4 regions of the Streptomyces sp. G5(2025) genome follow, and region 4 is predicted to be linked to each of the others. Evidence: riboswitches for the same ligand, from Rfam matches in the RefSeq annotation. Region 4 holds a riboswitch; each other region holds the start of a gene.
What was found. Region 4 has a riboswitch for cobalamin ahead of ACOBQB_RS18205 (cobalamin biosynthesis protein). Riboswitches for the same ligand answer to the same signal wherever they lie in the genome.
Positions count from the first base shown of each region.

Region 1: it holds a riboswitch for cobalamin, as region 4 does, so the genes downstream of both, ACOBQB_RS20125 (ABC transporter substrate-binding protein) here and ACOBQB_RS18205 (cobalamin biosynthesis protein) in region 4, are expected to answer to the same signal.
Region 2: it holds a riboswitch for cobalamin, as region 4 does, so the genes downstream of both, metE (5-methyltetrahydropteroyltriglutamate--homocysteine S-methyltransferase) here and ACOBQB_RS18205 (cobalamin biosynthesis protein) in region 4, are expected to answer to the same signal.
Region 3: it holds a riboswitch for cobalamin, as region 4 does, so the genes downstream of both, ACOBQB_RS23660 (ABC transporter substrate-binding protein) here and ACOBQB_RS18205 (cobalamin biosynthesis protein) in region 4, are expected to answer to the same signal.

Region 1 covers NZ_JBMUZT010000006.1:2,041,184-2,046,126, forward strand. Annotated here, with positions in the region: gene ACOBQB_RS20120 (FecCD family ABC transporter permease) at 1-1,014, opposite strand, end outside; gene ACOBQB_RS20125 (ABC transporter substrate-binding protein) at 1,011-1,997, opposite strand; cobalamin riboswitch at 2,106-2,291, opposite strand; gene ACOBQB_RS20130 (VOC family protein) at 2,299-2,736, opposite strand; gene ACOBQB_RS20135 (helix-turn-helix domain-containing protein) at 2,754-3,608, opposite strand; gene ACOBQB_RS20140 (haloacid dehalogenase-like hydrolase) at 3,820-4,943, shown strand, end outside; gene ACOBQB_RS20145 (alpha/beta fold hydrolase) at 4,928-4,943, opposite strand, start outside.
Region 2 covers NZ_JBMUZT010000006.1:173,706-178,648, reverse strand. Annotated here, with positions in the region: partial or broken gene metE (5-methyltetrahydropteroyltriglutamate--homocysteine S-methyltransferase) at 1-2,355, opposite strand, end outside; cobalamin riboswitch at 2,513-2,735, opposite strand; gene proP (glycine betaine/L-proline transporter ProP) at 2,822-4,372, opposite strand; gene ACOBQB_RS11425 (SRPBCC family protein) at 4,763-4,943, opposite strand, start outside.
Region 3 covers NZ_JBMUZT010000006.1:2,841,179-2,846,121, reverse strand. Annotated here, with positions in the region: gene ACOBQB_RS23675 (DUF2017 domain-containing protein) at 1-210, shown strand, start outside; gene ACOBQB_RS23670 (amino acid permease) at 583-2,076, shown strand; gene ACOBQB_RS23665 (Mov34/MPN/PAD-1 family protein) at 2,164-2,586, shown strand; cobalamin riboswitch at 2,589-2,708, shown strand; gene ACOBQB_RS23660 (ABC transporter substrate-binding protein) at 2,754-3,713, shown strand; gene ACOBQB_RS23655 (FecCD family ABC transporter permease) at 3,785-4,852, shown strand; gene ACOBQB_RS23650 (ABC transporter ATP-binding protein) at 4,807-4,943, shown strand, end outside.
Region 4 covers NZ_JBMUZT010000006.1:1,621,728-1,626,670, reverse strand. Annotated here, with positions in the region: gene ACOBQB_RS18210 (cobyric acid synthase) at 1-1,321, opposite strand, end outside; gene ACOBQB_RS18205 (cobalamin biosynthesis protein) at 1,318-2,271, opposite strand; cobalamin riboswitch at 2,378-2,528, opposite strand; gene ACOBQB_RS18200 (hypothetical protein) at 2,651-2,884, opposite strand; gene ACOBQB_RS18195 (inorganic phosphate transporter) at 2,897-4,198, opposite strand; gene ACOBQB_RS18190 (class II aldolase/adducin family protein) at 4,533-4,943, shown strand, end outside.

The DNA.
Region 1 (4,943 bases), 420 kb from region 4:
CGTCCGGTACAGCACCACCACGAACGCCGGTACGCCGATGAGTGACGTCACGACGCCCACCGGGACCTCCTGCGGGTCCAGGGCCGTGCGGGCCAGGGTGTCCACCCAGACCAGGAAGATCGCGCCGGTGAGCGCCGTGACCGGGAGCAGCCGGGCGTGCCCCGAGCCGGTGAAGGCGCGGGCCGCGTGCGGCAGGACCAGGCCGACGAAGCCGATGGCGCCCGCCGAGCTGACCAGGACGGCGGTCAGCAGCGCCGTCACGCAGAGCAGGATGAGGCGGGTGCGGGCCACGCGTACGCCCAGCGTCGCCGCCGCCTCCTGGCCGAACGCGAAGGCGTCGAGCGTACGGGCGTGACCGAGGCAGACGAGCAGTACCGCGGCGAGGACGGCCGCGCACAGCCATACGTCCGTCCAGTCCGCCCCGCTGAGCGAGCCGAGCAGCCAGAACAGCACGCCGCGGGTGGTCTCCGCGTCGCCCGCGGTGAGGATGACGAACGACGTCAGGGCGGAGAAGAGCTGCATCGCGGCGACGCCCGAGAGCACGACGCGGTCCGTCGTGCCGCCGAGTGTGTGGCTCAGCAAGAGGACGAGCGCGAACGAGCAGAGCGCGCCCGCGAAGGCGCCCGCCGAGATCGACAGCGCTCCCCCGCCGACGCCGAGGACGACGACCGCGACCGCTCCGGTGGACGCCCCGGACGACACCCCGAGCACGAAGGGGTCGGCGAGGGGGTTGCGGAGCAGGGACTGCATGACCGCGCCGCAGACCGCGAGGCCCGCGCCGCAGACCGCGGCGAGCAGGGTGCGGGGCAGCCGCAGGTTCCAGACGATGCCGTCCCTGATGGGGGTCAGCCCTGCCTCGCCCCAGCCGAGGTGTGCCGCGAGCGCCGAGAAGACGTCGGGGACCGAGATGTCGGCGGGGCCGATGGTGACGGCGACCGCCACCGAGAGGACGAGCGCGGCGCCGCCGGCCAGCCACAGCAGCCCCTGCCGGGCGGCGGGGGCGGCCGGGCTCACTTCGCCAGCCCGAACTTCCGCAGCCCGGCGGCCACTTGCTCGATACCGTCGACCGTACGGATCGTGGGGTTCATGGCCTGGCCGCTGAGGAGTACGTAACGCTTCTTCTTCACGGCGGTGAGGTTCTTGGTCGCCGGGTTGGACTCCAGGAACTTGATCTTCGCCGCGGCGCTCTCCGCGGACTGCGACTTGCGGGTGAGGTCGCCGATGACGAGGACGTCGGGGTCGCGGTCGGCGACGGTCTCCCAGTTGATCTGGGGCCACTCCTCGCGGGTGTCGTCGAAGACGTTCTTCGCGCCGAGCTCGCGGGTGATGATGCCGGGGGCGCCGCAGCAGCCCGCCATGTACGGGGCGTCGGAGTTGGCGAACCAGTACAGGAGCGTCGCGTCGGAGGCCTTGATGTCGTCCGTGGCCTTCGCGACGCGCTCCTTCAGGTCCGCGATCAGCTTCTCGCCGCGCCGCTGGACGCCGAACACCTTCGCGAGGTCGCGCACTTCGCCGTAGACGGTGTCCATAGTGAGGGTCTTGACGCGTTTGCCGTCGCCGCCGCCGTCGTTGTCCTTGCCCGCGCAGTCGGTGGGCGAGACGTAGACGGGCACGCCGAGTTCGGTGAACTTCTTACGGTCGGCGACGCCGCCCTTGCCGACGGTGTAGAGGAAGGAGGCGCTGACGAAGTCCGGTTCCTTGGAGAGGACTTTCTCCAGGGAGGGGTAGCGGTCGGCGAGCCGCTCGACCTTCGCGTTCGCCTTCTCCAGGTTCTTCGGGACCGGGTCGGTCCAGGTGCCGGTGCCCACCATGCGGTCGGCGAGACCGAGGGAGAGCAGAATCTCCGTGGAGCCCTGGTCGAGGGAGACGGCGCGCTGCGGCGGGGCCTGGACCTCGGCCTCCTTGCCGCAGGAGGCGACCGTGACGGGATAGCCGTCTGCGCTCTTGCCTTCGGACTTCTGGGCGGAGCCGTCGCCGCACGCGGTGAGTGCGAGCATGCCGGCACAGAGCAGAGCGGTTGTACGGACTGTCGAGGACACGCGATCCCTTGAGTGTCACGGCTCATGCGCGGAGCCTGGTCTGCGTCACGGCCTCCGCCGCCCGGTATGCGAGCGGAGGCGCCAGCAGGTCTTCGGACTCGGGATCGAACCGGGCGGGGCGCCTTCCCAGGCGTCCGAAGACACCCAGTGGCCGTGGCCCCGCCCGTCCCCCTCACCGCTGCGCGTCAGTTCCGGATTCGCACCGGATTCCCTGGCCCAGGTGTGGGTTTGACTGGCTTGCGCAAGTTATCACGCGCCTTCACCGGCCCGGGTCCGGCCTGGGCTCACCCCGGTAGGTGCCGAAGGACCAGCGGTTTCCCTCCGGGTCCTGGACGGCGAACTCGCGACTGCCGTACGGCTTGTCCTCGATCTCCGCGGTGATCTTCACGTCGGCCGCGCGGAGGCGCTGGTACAGGTCGTCCACCCGGTCGGTGACGACATAGGCACCGGAGGTGCCCGGCTTCCCGCAGGCCTCGGCGGTCGCCTCGGGGTCGTACGAGCCGAGCATGACGCCGCCTCCCTCGGGCCAGTCGAGCTGGGCGTGGGCGACGCGGCCGCCGTCCTCGTACACGGCCGTGCGCAGGAAGCCGACGGTGTCGACGAGGAAGTCGATCAGGGCGGGGGCGTCCCGCGCCTGGAGGGCCTGCCGAGACCGTGGGGGCGGGTGTGACGGGCCGATGTTGCCGAGTGCTGTCAGGTGTGGTGTTCATGTCTTCACTCTTCGCCTCCGCCATGCGCCCCGGCTTGGATATTCCGGCACTCCTCGGCCAGCCATCCGGTGGGGCTCACCCCCGTGTACTGCCGGAAGTCCCGTACGAGGTGGGAGTGGTCGTAGTACCCGGTGTCGGCGGCGACCCGGGCCAGGTCCGACGGGCCGCCCGCCGCCACGGCGCGGGCCACGGCAGTCCTGGCGTGCTGGAAACGCATCAGGCGCGCGGCCTGTTTGGGGCTCAGCCCGGTCTCGGCGCGGAAGAGGGTGGTCAGGCGGCGCTCGCTGAGGGCGACGTGCCGGGACAGACCGCCGAGGCTCCCGGCGCCGCGGTGCCGGGCGAGTCGGGCCCAGGCCTCGGCGACCTCGGGACGCACGGCTCCGGCGGGCCGGTCCGCGCGCTGCCGCAGGTAGTCGGCGAGGGCGGCGAAACGGTCCTCCCAGGTGTCCAGGCCGCACAGCCGCTCACGGACCTCGGCGGCGCGCGCGCCGAACACGTCGGTGCCGCCGGTGACGAGCTGCCCGGCCAGTTCGGCGGCGGGCAGGCCGAGGAGCGCGCGGGCGGCCAGCGGGTGCACGGCGAGCTGGACGCCCGCCTCGTGCTCGGGCTGGGCGACGTAGGCGGGGGCCTGGTGCAGGCCGCCCACGATGATGTCGGTGCGGACCGCGTCCGCGCCGGTCGCCTGGGCGGGCGTACCGCCGGTGGCGATCGCCCCGTCCAGCGAGAAGATCACCGTCAGATACGGCGAGGGCAGGCCGCGGTGCAGGGCGGGCCGCTGCCCCGCGGTGCGGTAGCCGACCGCGGAGACGACCATGCCGTCGAGCCGGGGAACGGCCCGGACGAACTCACGGGAGCCCATACGTCCCAGTATGCGCGGCCCGCTCACCCCGCGAACGCCCCGCGGACGCCCAGGCGGCGAGGTCCCTCTCCGCTACCCGCCACCACCCGCCCCCATGCCCGCCCCGCCCGGTGACTTCGATCATGGGAATCGCGCGGCGTGGCCCATAGCATGGCGCGCCGCTCCGGACGGAGCCGCGCAACGCACTCAGGAACGGCGGGACACGGGAAACATGGCAGTACGAGCCAAGAACAAGCGGGCCCTCATCGGTGGCGTGGGGGCGCTCGTCGCCGCCGTACTCGCGGGCGGCGCGCTGTGGCCCGCGGGCGAGGCGACGGCGGCGGACACCTCGGCCGCCACCGCCCGCGAGCTGTCGCACTGGCCGAAGCCGGTCGCGAGGAAGCTCGGCAAGGTCATCGCCGCGAACGACCACAAGGGCGCGTACGCCGTCTTCGACGCGGACAACACCTCGTACCGGGGCGACCTGGAGGAGTCGCTGCTGCCCTTCCTGGAGATGAAGGGCGTGCTGACCCGCAAGACCATGGACCCGTCCCTGAAGGTCATCCCGTTCAAGGACACGGCCGCGCACAAGGAGAGCCTCTACAGCTACTACAACCGGCTGTGCGAGGTGGACGACCAGGTCTGCTACCCCTGGGCCGCGCAGATCTTCTCCGGGTTCACGCTGAAGGAGCTCAAGGGGTACGTCGACGAGCTCCTGGCGTACAAGAAGCCGATCCCCGCGGAGTACTACGAGGGCGGGAAGGTCACCAGGACCGAGGTGAAGCCGCCCGAGCTGTCGAACGGCATGCGGCAGCTCTACAAGACGCTGCGGGCGCACGGCATCGAGGTGTACGTGGTCAGCGCGGCCAGCGAGGACCTGGTGCGCATGGTCCTCGCCGACCCGAAGTACGGCTACGGAGTCAAGCCGCGGAACGTCATCGGGGTGTCGATGCAGCTGAAGGACCGTGAGACCGGCGAGGTGACCAGCTCCCGCAAGGAGATCGCCGAGGGCCGCTTCGGCGAGAAGGACCGCGCGAAGCTCGCCGGGCGGGAGCTGACGCCGCACCTGTGGGCGCCGCTGACCTGGTACGAGGGCAAGCCCGCGGCGATCAACACGTACATCGACGAGTGGAAGAAGCCGATCCTCGCCGCCGGTGACACCCCGGTCAGCGACGGCCCGATGCTGTTCCACTCGGCGGACGTGGAGCACGGCGGCGTACGCGTCTGGGTCAACCGCAAGGAGGCGTACATGAAGCAGCTCGACGGGATGAAGAAGAAGAACGCCGGGCGGCAGCGCGAGCTGGGCCAGAAGGTGACCGCCGACAAGCGGTGGCTGACGGTCACCCCCGAGCAGAT
Region 2 (4,943 bases), 1.4 Mb from region 4:
AGTCGAGGGCGAGCGAGGAGCGCACTTGCCTGGCCGCGGCGACCAGGTTCTCTAGGGAGGCGCGGACCTCGGGCCAACTCCGGGTCTTCAGACCGCAGTCCGGGTTGACCCACAACCGCTCGGCCGGAATGGCCTCAAGTCCCTTACGGAGCAGGGCGGCCGCCTCCCCTGCGCCGGGGACACGCGGTGAGTGGATGTCGTAGACGCCGGGACCGGCCCCGCGCGGGTAGCCGTGCGCCGCCAGCTCGCGTGCGACCTGCATGTGGGAGCGGGCCGCCTCCAGACTGATGACGTCGGCGTCGAGGTCGTCGATGGCCTGGACGATGTCGCCGAACTCGGCGTAGCACATGTGGGTGTGGATCTGGGTGTCCGGGCGGACGCCGCTCGTGGCGAGGCGGAACGCCTCCGTGGCCCAGGCCAGGTAGGCGCCGCGCCCGGCGGCCCGCAGCGGGAGGGTCTCGCGCAGCGCGGGCTCGTCCACCTGGATGACCGGCGTACCGGCCGCCTCCAGGTCGCCGACCTCGTCGCGCAGGGCGAGGGCGACCTGGCGGGCGGTCTCGGCGAGGGGCTGGTCGTCGCGGACGAAGGACCAGGCGAGCATGGTGACCGGGCCGGTGAGCATGCCCTTGACCGGACGACGGGTCAGCGACCGGGCGTACGCCGTCCAGCGCACCGTCATGGGCCCGGGGCGCGAGACGTCACCGGCCAGGATCGGCGGGCGGACGTAGCGGGTGCCGTAGGACTGGACCCAGCCGTGCCGAGTGGCGAGGTAGCCGGTGAGCTGCTCGGCGAAGTACTGGACCATGTCATTGCGTTCGGGCTCGCCGTGCACGAGGACGTCGATGCCGGCCTCCTCCTGGAAGGAGACGACCTCACGGATCTCCGCCTCGACGCGCTTCTCGTACGCCGCGGTGTCGATGCGGCCCGCGCGCAGGTCGGCCCGCGCGGTGCGCAGCGCGGTCGTCTGGGGGAAGGAGCCGATGGTGGTCGTGGGCAGCAGCGGCAGTCCGAGGTGGGCGTGCTGGGCGGCCGCCCGTTCCGGGTACGGCTGCGAGCGTCGCCCTTCGGCGTCGGTGACAGCCGTGGCGCGGGCGCGTACCGCTGGGTCGTGGGTGAGGGCGGAACCGGCCCGGGACGCCAGGGCGGCGCGGTTCGCGGCGAGTTCGGCCGCGATGGTGTCGGTGCCCTGCGCCAACCCGCGGGCCAGGGTGACGATCTCGCCGGTCTTCTGGCGGGCGAAGGCCAGCCAGCGGGCGACCTGCGGGTCGAGGTCGCGCTCCGCCGAGGCGTCCAGCGGGACGTGCGCCAGGGAGCAGGAGGCGGCCACGTCCACCCGGTCGGCCAGGCCGAGCAGCGTGCCGAGGGTGGACAGCGACTTCTCCAGGTCGTTGATCCACACATTGCGGCCGTTCACCACGCCCGCCACCAGCCGCTTGCCGGGCAGCCCGCCGACAGCGGCGAGGTCGTCGAGGTTCGCCGCGGCGGGACCGGTGAAGTCCAGCGCCAGCCCCTCCACGGGCGCCTTGGCCAGAACGGGCAGGGCTTCGCCGAGCCGGTCGAAGTAGGAGGCGACCAGGATCTTCGGCCGGTCGGCGAGCGCGCCCAGCGCACGGTAGGAGCGGGCCGCGGCGTTCAGTTCGGCGGGGGTCCGGTCCTGGACGAGGGCGGGCTCGTCCAACTGCACCCACGCGGCGCCGGCCGCCCGCAGGTCGGCGAGCACCTCCGCGTACACCGGCAGCAGCCGGTCCAGGAGGGTCAACGGCTGGAAGTCCGCAGCGACGCCAGGGGCCGGCTTGGCCAGGAGCAGGAAGGTGACCGGGCCGACCAGCACCGGGCGCGGCGTGTGGCCGAGGGCGAGCGCCTCCTTCAACTCGGCGACCTGCTTGGTGGAGTCGGCGGAGAAGACGGTGCCGGGGCCGAGTTCGGGAACGAGATAGTGGTAGTTGGTGTCGAACCACTTGGTCATCTCCAGCGGCGCCACGTCCTGGGTGCCGCGGGCCATCGCGAAGTAGCCGTCGAGGGAGCATCCCCTGGTCGAGCGAGGCCGCGAGCTCGGGGAAGGCCGGCTTCGATGGCGGCACGGTGGCGGTCGGGGATCGCGCCGACCATGACGCTGGTGTCCAGGACGTGGTCGTAGTAGGAGAAGTCGCCGGTCGGCACCTCATGGATACCGGCGTCGGCGAGCTGCCGCCACGTGGCCCGGCGGAGGTCGGCGGCGACGGCCCGCAGGGCGTCGGCGTCCACGCGGCCCTGCCAGTAGCCCTCGATGGCCTTCTTCAGTTCCCGGTGGGGGCCTTGGCGTGGGTAGCCGTACACGGTGGCCCTGGCTGTGGCGGCCGTAAGTCCGGTGGTCACGGAACTCTCCTTCGCGAGTGTCTCTCCGAAAGACCCCGGCGAAGGATCGAAGGCGCGAAGGGATGGCCGACCGGGCGGACCACGCCGCTGTGCCCTCGCGTGTGCCACCTGATCTGTACGCCGACCCACCCACGAGGTCACCGAGGTCTCCGCGCGCGTCGGCGCACGGGCAGTGGCAGGTCTTCGGACTCGCGGACCCGTCCGCCGGTCTCCCGGCGGACACCTACTGGCCGTCGCTTCCCGGACCCGGCCGGGTCCAGTGCGTATGACGGCTGTCGTTTCCGCTCACCGCTGCGGGGCAGTCCCGGATTCCCACCGGGTTCCCTCTTGCGACGCGCCTGTCTGGCGGACAGGGCGAACCAGCTGCACCCGTACCGTACACGCACACGTACCAGCACGTCTCCGCCTGTTGACGGCACAACGCTCGCCGCCCCGCACCACCCCGCCCCCGTCACTCCCCGCCCCGTCACTCCCCGCGTCCGCCGGACCTCTTGCTGTCGTCCCGCCCGCGCCCGCCGCGCGGATGCCACAGGCGCAGCCACACGTCACGCGCGTGGCGCCCCGCCTCCGCGCGGCTGCGCGCCACCAACTCGCGGGCCTCGTCCTGCGTCTCCACCATGGGCCCGGAGCCGCGCAGCGGCCGTCCGGCCGTCTCGTGCAGGAAGAACGTCGACACCAGGCCGATCGCGCCCGCCACCATCAAGTAGAAGGCGGGCACGAGGGTGTTGCCGGTGGAGTCGACCAGGTAGGAGGCGAGCAGCGGGGTGGTGCCGCCGAAGAGGGAGACGGAGATGTTGTACGAGATCGACAGGGCGCCGTACCGCAGACGCGTGGGGAACAGGGCGGGCAGTGTGGCCGCGGCCGTGCCCGCGAAGCAGACCAGGAGCAGACCGAGGATCGCGCACCCGAAGGCGGGCATGAGGATGCCGCCTTCTCGGATCAGCAGGAACGCCGGGACGGCGAGCACCATCAGCGCGATGCTGCCCGCCATGAACATCGGGCGTCTGCCCCACCGGTCCGAACTGCGGCCCACGGTGGTGATGGCGAGCGCCACCAGCAGCATGGTGCCGAGCACCAGCAGCTGCGCCGTGGTGTCGCTCTCTCCCAGCGTCACCGTCATGAAGGTGGGGAGATACGACGTCACCATGTAGTTCGTGACGTTGTAGAGCAGCACAAGCCCCATGCAGATCAGCACCGCCTGCCAGTGACGGGTGAAGATCTCCTTGAGACGGCCCTTGCCGGACTGGCGGGCCTGCTCGACGGGGTCGCTCTCGCCCCGCTGGTGGACGACTTCCCGCTCGGCCGCGGCGGACGCCGCCTCCTGCTGGAAAGCGGGCGTCTCCTCCAGCTTCACGCGCATGTACAGGCCGATGAGTCCGAGCGGCCCCGCGACGAAGAAGGGAATGCGCCAGCCCCAGCTCTCCATGCCGTCGGACCCGAGAGCCAGCGTGAGGACGGTGACCAGGCCGGAGCCCAGGGAGTAGCCGATGAAGGTGCCGAAGTCGAGCCAGCTGCCGAGGAATCCGCGCCGCTGGTCGGGCGCGTACTCGGCGATGTAGGTGGTGGCACCGGCGTACTCGCCGCCCGTGGAGAAACCCTGGACCAGCCGGCATACGAGGAGCAGCAGCGGGGCGGCGAATCCGATCGAGGCGTACGTGGGCAGCAGCCCGACCGCGAAGGTGCTCACGGCCATCATGATCATGGTCGCCGCGAGCACCCGCTGCCGGCCGATACGGTCACCGAGCGGCCCGAACACGAGCCCGCCCAGGGGCCGGACGAGAAACGCCGCGGCGAAGGTGGCGAAGGCGGCGACGACCTGGACGCCCGGCGAGCTGGCAGGGAAGAAGACCTTGCCGATCGTGCCCGCCAGATAGGCGTAGACGCCGAAGTCGAACCACTCCATGGTGTTGCCGAGCGCCGCGGCTGTCACCGCGCGTCGCACCTTGGGACGGTCCGAGACCATCACGTCCTCGGCGCTGAGCGCCTTCTTCCGGCGCCGCAGCAGCGTACGCGCCATGCGGTCCGTCGCCGAACGCGACGAGCGCGTGGCATCCGCCTCCGGCCCACGAGACTGGCGGGCCTTTCCACGCGGAAGGCCTTTCACCATGGAGTTTCTCTCCTCTGGTCGGCCGAGAAAGAGTCGTATCCACGCAAATTAGACCGAACCGGAAGGACCGGCAAATCGCCCGCCGGGGCGATGCGCTATAGTTGATCTTGCACTGGTCGCCGCGGTTCGCGGTGGCCGGCGATGCGTCGGTGGTCCAAGGAAAGACATCCCGCTTCCTGCGGGGAGATGCAGGTGCAAGGCCTGCCCGGCGCTCGACAGGGGCCCGTCCGCGTATGACGCGGACGGGCCCCTCGTATTACCGTCTGATGTGGGCGAGTCGAACTGCGATGTGGGGAACGGTCAGACCGCACCGCGCCAGGCGCCGGTCTCGCCGCCGCGCTGCTCGATGAACTTCTTGAACCGCCCCAGGTCGCCGGAGACCTGCCGCTTGACGAAGCCGAGCTTGTCGCCGACCGTCTCGGCCAGGCCCTCGGGGTCGTAGTCCAGCTGGAGCATGACCTTCGTCCGCGCGTCGCCCAAG
Region 3 (4,943 bases), 1.2 Mb from region 4:
CTGAAACTGTCGGTGGAGGAGTCGCGGCACTGGCTGGGCGCCCTCAACGACCTCCGGCTCGCGATCGGCACCCGCCTGGAGGTCACCGACGAGGAGGACGCCGATCTGCTCTACCGGCTCCCCGACTCCGACCCCCGCAAGCCGATGGTGATGGCCTATCTCTGGCTGGGCGGATTGCAGGAGACGCTGGTCGGGACGTTGCTGGACTGAGCCGGACCGAAATCCGGTGCAGAGGACAGCGAAATTTGCTGTACTGGACACCTTCCGTTCACGTGACGGGTCGTTCGCTCAGCGGACGCTCAAATCCGGATAACGATCCCGTCACTTCATTGCCCGTGTTTGCGGCGTGAAGAGGCCTTTGTCCGCTTCTTCCTGTGGTGTGCGTCACAGGTGGCTGATTCCCTCACTGTTGCCGCCGTGATAAATCTTCACGACCACTCGGTGACGCCACCCATGTCACCGAGGGCGCTCGGACCGGCAGACCGCCGGTAGCACTCCATACATATCCGGGGGGATCAGGACCTGATCCGCAGCCATCAACGCGAGACGCGGGCGCGGATCAGCATGGAGAAAGGCGTCACCATGACCTCAGTGCAGGTCGAAGAGCAGCACGACGGGCACGACGGCAATGGTGCCGTGGAGGCCGCAGGCGGCCCGTCCGGCGAGGGCGAGGGCTACCAGCGCGGTCTGGGAGCCCGGCAGATCCAGATGATCGCGATCGGCGGTGCCATCGGCACCGGCCTGTTCCTCGGCGCGGGCAAGGCCATCCACAAGGCCGGACCCAGCCTCATCCTGGCGTACGCCATCGCGGGCCTCGTCATCTTCTTCATCATGCGGGCGCTCGGCGAGCTCCTCATGTACCGCCCCGTGTCGGGCTCCTTCTCGGAGTACGCGCGCGAGTTCATGGGCCCGTTCTTCGGCTTCGTGACCGGCTGGACGTACTGGCTCTTCTGGGTCGTCACCGGCATCACCGAAGTCACCGCAGCCGCCCAGTACATGCAGTACTGGACACACGGATCCGTTCCACAATGGGCGTACGCGCTCATCTTCACGGTCATCCTGTACGGCGCGAACCTCATCTCCGTGAAGCTCTTCGGTGAGCTGGAGTTCTGGTTCTCGATGGTCAAGGTCACCGCCATCATCGGCATGATCCTGATCTGCATCGGCATCCTCACCATCGGCTTCTCCGACGCCGGTGACACCGCGACCGTGGCCCACCTGTGGAACCAGGGCGGCTTCTTCCCCAACGGCATCGGCTCCACGCTGATGACGCTCCAGATCGTGATGTTCGCCTTCCTCGCCGTCGAGCTCGTCGGCGTCACCGCGGGCGAGTCCAAGGACCCGAAGACCGTCCTGCCCAAGGCCATCAACACCGTGCCGTGGCGCATCGCCGTCTTCTACGTCGGCGCGCTGATCATGATCCTGTCGGTCGTCCCGTGGACGCACTTCCAGCCCGGCGTCTCGCCGTTCGTCGCGGCCTTCGAGAAGATGGGCCTCGGCGTCGGCGCCGCGATCGTGAACTTCGTGGTCCTCACCGCCGCGCTCTCCTCCTGCAACTCCGGCATGTACTCCACCGGCCGCATGCTGCGCGACCTCGCGCTCAACGGCCAGGGCCCGAAGTTCTTCACCAAGCTCACGAAGAACGGCCTGCCGCTGGTCGGCACCACGTTCTCCGCCGCGTTCATGCTGGTCGGCGTCTGGATCAACTACCAGTGGCCGGGCGAGGCGTTCAACTACGTCGTCTCCTTCGCCACCATCTCCGGCATGTGGGCCTGGATCATGATCCTGGCCTGCCAGATCCGCTACCGCCGCAAGGCCGACCGCGGCGAGCTGCCGCAGTCCACCTTCCGGGCGCCGGGAGCCCCGTACACCAGCTGGTTCGCGCTTTTGTTCATCGGCATGGTCATCGTGATGATGGGCGTCGACAAGGACGCGCGGATCTCGCTGTACGCCGCTCCGGTCTGGGCCGCGATCCTCGGCGTCTCCTACCTGATCCTCAAGAGCCGCAACCCGCAGGCCGCCGCGTTCAACAAGCGCAAGATCGGCGCGGACAGCGCCCCCGTCACCAAGGACTGACCTCCCCGGAGAGGCCACTGTCCAGCATATGGGCCCGCACGTACCACACTTCGGTACGGCGCGGGCCCTCTGCTTATCCTGACTGCCATGCTGACCATCACCCAGGCCCTCCACGACCAGATCGTCGCGCACGCGCGCCAGGACCACCCCGACGAGGCGTGCGGCGTGGTCGCGGGCCCGGCGGGCACCGGCCGCCCCGAGCGCTTCATCCCGATGCTGAACGCCGCGCGCTCGCCCACGTTCTACGAGTTCGACTCGGGTGACCTGCTCAAGCTCTACCGCGAGATGGACGACCGCGACGAGGAGCCGGTGGTCATCTACCACTCGCACACCGCGACCGAGGCCTACCCCTCGCGCACCGACATCAGCTACGCCAACGAGCCCGGCGCCCACTACGTCCTGGTCTCCACCGCGGACACCGACGACGCGGGCCCTTTCCAGTTCCGCTCGTACCGGATCGTGGACGGCGAGGTCACCGAGGAAGAGGTCGCGGTCGTACAGGCATACTGAGCTCCACCCATGAGGCGGCAGGACCCAGGAAGCCGGTGCGAGCCCGGCACGGTCCCGCCACTGTGACCCCACCCCTTCGCGGGGGCGGGGAGTCAGGAACTGACCTGCCGTCTCGGCTCCACACAACGCAGGGGACGCGGAAATCCCCTGGAGGAGGCAGTTCAGCCATGTCCCGCGCCCTTCGCGTGCTCACCGCCGCGGCCCTGCTCGTCCCGCTCGCAGCCTGCGGCTCGTCCGACTCCGGTGACTCCAAGCCCGCCGCCAAGGCCGCGGGCTTCCCGTACACCGTCACCAACTGCGGTGTGAAGACCACGTACGACGCACCGCCGAAGCGCGCCGTCACCATGAACCAGCACGTTACCGAGGTGATGCTGGAACTGGGCCTCAAGGACCGCCTGGCCGGCACCGCCTACCTCGACGACAAGGTCCTGCCGAAGTACGAGAAGGCGTACAAGTCCGCCCCCGTGCTCGCCAAGGAGTACCCCTCCTACGAGAAGCTGCTCGCCGCCGACCCCGACTTCGTCTACGGCGGTTACGCCAGCGCCTTCCTCGCCGGCGACGGCCGCAGCCGCTCCGCGCTCGCCAAGTCCGGGATCAAGAGCCGCCTCAACATCGAGGGCTGCGCCGAGCGCGCGGTCACCATGGACGACGTGTACCGCGAGGTGCGGGAGGTCGGCGCCACGTTCGGGGTGCGCGAGCGCGCCGAGAAGTGGGTGAGCGGGGCCAAGCGCGAACTGGCCGCCACCGCGAAGAAGTCGAAGCGCGCGAAGCCGGTCTCCGTCTTCGTCTACGACAGCGGCGACAAGACCGCGTTCACGGCGGGCGGCCGCGGCATCGGCAACGACATCATCGAGCGCGCGGGCGGCCGCAACGTCTTCGCCGACATCGACAAGTCCTTCAGCGACGCGTCCTGGGAGAAGGTCGTCGAGCGCAGGCCGGACGTCATCATGATCCTCGACTACGGCCCCACGACCGTCGCCCAGAAGAAGAAGCGCCTCCTCGACGACCCGGTCCTCGCGGACGTCCCCGCCATCAAGCACAAGCGTTTCGCGGTACTGCGGCTGTCGGACGTGGTCACGGGCGTACGGGCACCGAAGGCGGTGGAGAAGCTGGCGGCACAGCTGTGAGCGCCGCGAAGATCCAGCCCGTCCGGGGACCGGGTCGGCCCGGGGGCGGTACATCCCAGCCCGTCCGGCGTTTGAGGACGAGCCCGAAGGGCGATCGACGGGGGTCGAAGGGGCGGCGCCTCTTGACCCTGACGGCGCTCACCGCGGCCCTCGCGGCAGCGACCGTCGCCGGCCTCGCCCTCGGCTCCGTCCGCATCCCGCCGGGCCAGGTCCTGGAGATACTGACCGGCCATGCGGAACCCTCCCCGTTCCGCACCATCGTGCTGGACGTCCGCCTGCCCCGGGTCCTGCTCGGCGCGGTCGTCGGCGCCGGACTGGCCGTCATCGGCACCGTCCTCCAGGCCCTCGTCCGCAACCCTCTCGCCGACCCGTTCCTCCTCGGCGTCTCCTCGGGCGCCTCCGTGGGCGCCGTCAGCGCGATCGTGCTCGGCGGGATCTTCGGCCTGGGCACCACCCTCAGCACCGCCGTCACGATCCCCGCGGCCTCCTTCGCGGGCGCGCTGATCTCCCTGGTCCTGGTCTACGCCCTGGCCAGAAGCGGCGGCGGGGGCTTCGCCACCGGCCGCCTGATCCTCGCCGGGGTGGCCGTCTCGTACATCCTCACCGCCCTCACCAGCCTCATCCTCGTCACCGCCGACAGCGCCGACCACCTCAAGGAAGTCCTGTACTGGACACTCGGCGGCCTCGGCAGCGCCCGCTGGGACATGCTCGCCCTGCCCTGCGCCGTCCTGGCCGTCGGTACCGCCCTCCTGGTGGCGCTCGCCCGCCCGCTGGACCTGCTGCTCGTCGGCGAGGAGGGCGCCACCGTCCTCGGCCTGGACACCGCCCGCTTCCGCTCCGCCGTCTTCGTCCTCGCCTCGCTCCTGACCGGCGTCCTCGTCGCCTACAGCGGCGCCATCGGCTTCGTCGGCCTGATGGTGCCGCACGCCGCCCGCATGCTGGTCGGCGCCGCCCACCGCACCCTGCTCCCGGTGGTGGCGCTGATGGGCGCGGTCTTCCTGGTCGCCGCCGACCTCGCCGCCCGCACGGTCGCGGCGCCGCAGGACATCCCGGTCGGCGTGCTCACCGCGTTGACGGGCGGCCCGTTCTTCCTGTGGCTGCTGCGCGGGAGCCGTACGCACGAGGGGGCACCCGCGTGAAGCTGCGCACCGAGAACCTCGGATACACCACCCCCGGCGGCGCCCGCCTGCTCGACGGCGTCTCACTGACCGTCGCCGACGGCGAGACGGC
Region 4 (4,943 bases):
CCTCGGTGAGGAACCGGCGCCGGAACGCGTCGCTCTCCAGCGACCCGTGCCAGTGCGTACCCCACACCTCGCCGACCCGGCAGCCGTCCAGGAACGGCTCCCCGCCCAGGACTTCGGCCACCCCATGGTGGATCTCGTACCCCTCGACCGGCTCCCCGAGGGCCTCGCCCACCGGACGGGCCAGGGTCTTCTCGCGGGCGAACCGCACCCGCACCGGCAGCAGTCCGAGTCCGTCCACGGAGCCCGCGCGCGACTCGACGTCGTCCTCGATGTGCTCGCCGAGGGCCTGGAAGCCGCCGCAGATCCCGAGCACCGGCCGCCCCTCGGCCGCGCGGCGCGCGAGGGCGTCCGCGAGCCCGCGCTCCCGCAGCCACTGGAGCGCGCGGACGGTCCCACGGGTGCCCGGTACGACCACCAGGTCCGCGTCGACGAGCTCCTCGGCCCGGTCCACGAACCGCACGACGACACCCGGCTCGGCGGCCAGCGCGTCCACGTCCGTGAAGTTGGACATCAGCGGCACCGCGCACACGGCGACCCGCAGCACGTCCTCACCGACCGGCGGCGCCACCACGGACTCGCGCACGGCACCCCGCAGCGAGACCCGCAGCCCGTCCTCCTCGTCGATGCCCAGCCCGTGCTGGAAGGGCAGCACACCGAACGTGCGGCGCCCGGTCAGCTCGTACAGCATGTCGAGACCCGGTTCGAGGAGCGAGACATCGCCCCGGAACTTGTTGACCAGATACCCCGCGACCAGCTCCTGGTCGGCCGCGCTCAGCAGCGCCGTCGTCCCGAAGAACGACGCGAACACCCCGCCGCGGTCGATGTCCCCGACCACCAGGACGGGGAAGCGGGCGGCCCGCGCGATGCCCATGTTCACGATGTCGGTGCGCCGCAGGTTGATCTCGGCGGGACTGCCCGCGCCCTCACAGATCACGGCGTCATACGTGCCCCGCAGTTCTTCCAGGCACCCCACGACGGTCTCCAGCAGCGCCCCCTGGCGCCCTCCGTGGTAGCCACGGGCGCTCATCTCGCCCACCGGCTTGCCCATCAGCACGACCTGGCTGGAGCGGTCGCTGCCCGGCTTGAGGAGTACGGGGTTCATCAGGGCGCTCGGCTCGACGCGGGCGGCCTGCGCCTGCATGGCCTGCGCCCGCCCGATCTCGGCGCCCTCGCGGGTGACGAAGGAGTTCAGGGACATGTTCTGCGCCTTGAACGGCGCGACGGACACGCCCTTGCGGGCCAGCCACCGGCAGATCCCGGCGGTGACGACGCTCTTCCCGGCGTCCGAGGTGGTCCCGGCGACCAGCAGTCCACCACTCATGCGTTTCTCCCTGCCTTCGCCGACCGCAGCGCCCGGCGGGCCGCCACCGCGACCCCCAGCGCCAGCCAGCTGACCCGCCGCGACAGCCGCACGGCCCGTTCGATGTCCGCCACGCGCACGTCCCGCCCGTCCGCGTTCAGTACAGGCCGGTGCTCGACCCGCCCGCCGTACGAGAGGGTCCCACCGAGCCGTACGCCGAGCGCCCCCGCGAAGGAGGCCTCCACCGGCCCGGCGTTGGGGCTCGGATGCTTCGCGGCATCCGCGCGCCATGCCCGCACCGCCCCCGAGGGCGAGCCCCCGGCCAGCGCCGCGAGCCCCGCGGTGAGCCGCGCCCCCGGCCAGCCGAGGACGTCGTCGAGCCGGGCGGAGGCCCAGCCGTACCGCCGGTACCTGGGCGACTTGTGCCCGACCATGGCGTCGAGGGTGTTGACGGCGCGGAAGGCGACGAGCCCCGGCACCCCGCCGACAGCACCCCACACCAGCGCGCCGACCACCGCGTCGGAGGTGTTCTCGGCGACGGACTCGACGACGGCACGGGCGATGCCGTCGGAGTCCAGCGCCTGCGGGTCACGTCCGCACAGATGAGGCAGCCGCTCCCGGGCCACCTCGATGTCCCCGGCGTCGAGCGCGCCGCCGATGGCCCGCGCCTCACGCCCGAGCGAGGTCCCGCCGACCACGGCCCACGTCGCGGCGGCGGTCAGCGCGACGGATGCGGCGGGGGAGCGGCGTACGAGAGAAGCGGCGAGGGCGGCGGCACCGGCAGCGCCCCCGGCGCACACCGCGGTGTGCAGCGCGCCCCACCCGCGGTGGTCGCGCCACAGCACACGCTCGACGGCGCCCGCCACACGCCCGAACCCGGCGACCGGATGGCCCCGGCGGGGATCGCCGAGCAGCAGGTCACCGAGGAGGCCGGCGGCGGCGCCGTACGCGAAGTCGCGATCGGCACTCATGGGTCAGCCCGTCGCTGTGCCGGGCAGGGAGCTCACGCTCGGGAACAGGTCCGGCAACGGGCGGCCGCGCATGGCGATATGTCCTCACTCAGGGTGTCCGCGCCCTGGTTCGACGTGATCGGCGGCGAGAGTTCCTGGCTTCCGGGCGCGTCGGGGACGGCTGCCCGGTGACAGTGGCGGGACCGCGCCGGATTCGCACCGGCTTCCTCTTCTGCCGCCGTAGTTGGCCCCGGCAGTCCACCACGCCCCGCGAACGCCCGTCAACTCGCCGTTGACCTGCGGCGGGAGAGTGTGCGGAGCCCCACAGCCGAGCTCCACATACGGCGGTGGGGTGCGGGACGTGTGATCACGTCCCGCACCCCACCGTGAACCGCTGTCGTCAGGCGACGATCAGATAGATGCCGTACGCCACGGCCGCCGCGCACAGCGCGAAGCAGGCGTACGCGCCGGTGCGCGCCAGCGCCACGGAACCGCCGGAGCCGCCGGCGGACGCGGCCGCCGTCTCCTGCTTGGAGAGACCGATGATGCCGAGGGTGAACAGGCCCACGAGAGCCACCGTCACGGCGAGGCTGACTCCGAAGACGGAGCCGAGAGCTGCCCAGTCGATGTTCATGCTGATGTGTCCTTACACCGTCGCGGGCCGGGCGGGGTCCGCCATGGCGCCGGTCGTGGTCGAGGTGGGGGCCGAGATGGTGGCCTTGACCGGGTCGTCGGAGGAGGCGCCGACGGCGGCCAGCGCGCCCGCCGGGGGCGGCTGGACGGCGGCGATCGCGGTGGTGACCACGCCCGCGGGCTCGGCGCCCGTGGTGGTGGCGTCGTCGCGGATCTCATCGTCGGTGACGTTGGTGTGGGTGACGGCGTTGCGCCGCGAGAGCACCCAGATGACGGCCGAGCCCGCGATGAGGAGGGCGGCGGTGACCGCGACGCCCCAGGGGCCCTGCTTGGTGAGGAACTCGGCGCCCGCGCCGACCAGACCGGCGGCCGGCAGGGTCAGACCCCAGGCGACGAACATCCGGGTCGCGGTCGACCAGCGGACGACGCCGCCCTTGCGGCCGAGGCCCGCGCCCATGACGGCGCCGGAGCAGGACTGGGTGGTGGAGAGCGAGAAGCCCAGGTGGGAGGAGGCCAGGATGACCGTCGCGGCGCTGGTCTGGGCGGCGAAGCCCTGCTGCGGCTGGAGGTCGGTGAGGCCCTTGCCCATGGTGCGGATGATGCGCCAGCCGCCGAGGTAGGTGCCGAGCGCGATGGCGACACCGGCGGAGACGATGACCCACATCGGGGGGTTCGCGCCGGGGTTGAGGACACCGCCCGTGACCAGGGCGAGCGTGATGATGCCCATGGTCTTCTGCGCGTCGTTCGTGCCGTGCGCCAGGGAGACGAGGCCCGCGGAGGCGATCTGGCCGGCGCGGTAGCCCTTGGCGGTGGCCTTGGTGTCGGTGTTGCGGCCGATGCGGTACGTCAGGCGCGTCGCCAGCGTCGCGGCGAGACCCGCCACGAGCGGTGCGGCGAGGGCCGGGATGAGGACCTTGGTGACGACGGTGCCGCCGTTGATCGACGACCAGCCCATCGACATGACCGCGGCGCCGATGAGGCCGCCGAAGAGGGCGTGGGAGGAGCTGGAGGGCAGGCCCACCAGCCAGGTCAGCAGGTTCCAGAGGATCGCGCCGACGAGCGCGGCGAAGATGACCTCTGTCTTGAGGCCGTCCTCGTTGACGATCCCGCCTGAGATCGTCTTGGCGACTTCGACGGAGAGGAAGGCTCCGACGAGGTTCAGCACGGCGGACATGGCCACCGCCGTCTTGGGCTTGAGAGCGCCGGTCGAGATGGTCGTCGCCATCGCGTTGGCAGTGTCGTGGAAACCGTTCGTGAAATCGAACACGAGAGCGGTGACGATCACGATCCCGAGGAGAAGCGTGATGTGTTCCATTTACCCAGGCTTCTGTTGGACGTCAGTGGCATGTGGAACGTAGGCAACCTGGGTGAACGGAAAGTGAACTGGGCCGGGCGGTGCGGTGACCCAAAACGGAGTGCCGCCTCTCCTTATCGACCAGGTGTCTGCGAGCGATCGTACGGAGCGTGGGCGCGAGCCCCCTAATCCAGCCGGAGTGTCGCCTTCCACCACTCTCCCGCGCGCCCTCGCGCACCCCCTTCCCGCGCCCCAAACGGAATGGCGCGCCGAGCCCTCCAAGAGACCGATGTCACTCCGCCCGGGGCCCGGCGGGGGCCTACAGCGCCACGCTCCCGGCTGGCAGGATCGCCCCATGACTGAGCAGCGGCAGGGCACGGAACGGGACGCCGTCGGGCGGGCGTGGGACGAGCTGGTCGACACGGCCCGCAGGACGGTGGCGGACGGCCTGGTCGTCGGCACCTCGGGCAATGTCTCCGTACGGGTCGGCGACACGGTCCTGGTCACCCCGAGCGGGGTCCCTTACGACCGGCTGCGGCCCGAGGACGCGCTCGGCGTCGACCTCGAAGGGCGGCGGGTCATCGGCCACCTCGCGCCGACCAGCGAGCTGCCGATGCACCTCGCGATCTACCGCACCACCGGCGCGACGGCGGTGGTCCACACCCACGCGGTCCACGCCACGGCCGTCTCCATGCTGGTCCCCGAGCTGCCCGCGGTCCACTACATGACCGGCGTCCTCGGCGGCCCCGTCCGCGTCGCCCCCTAC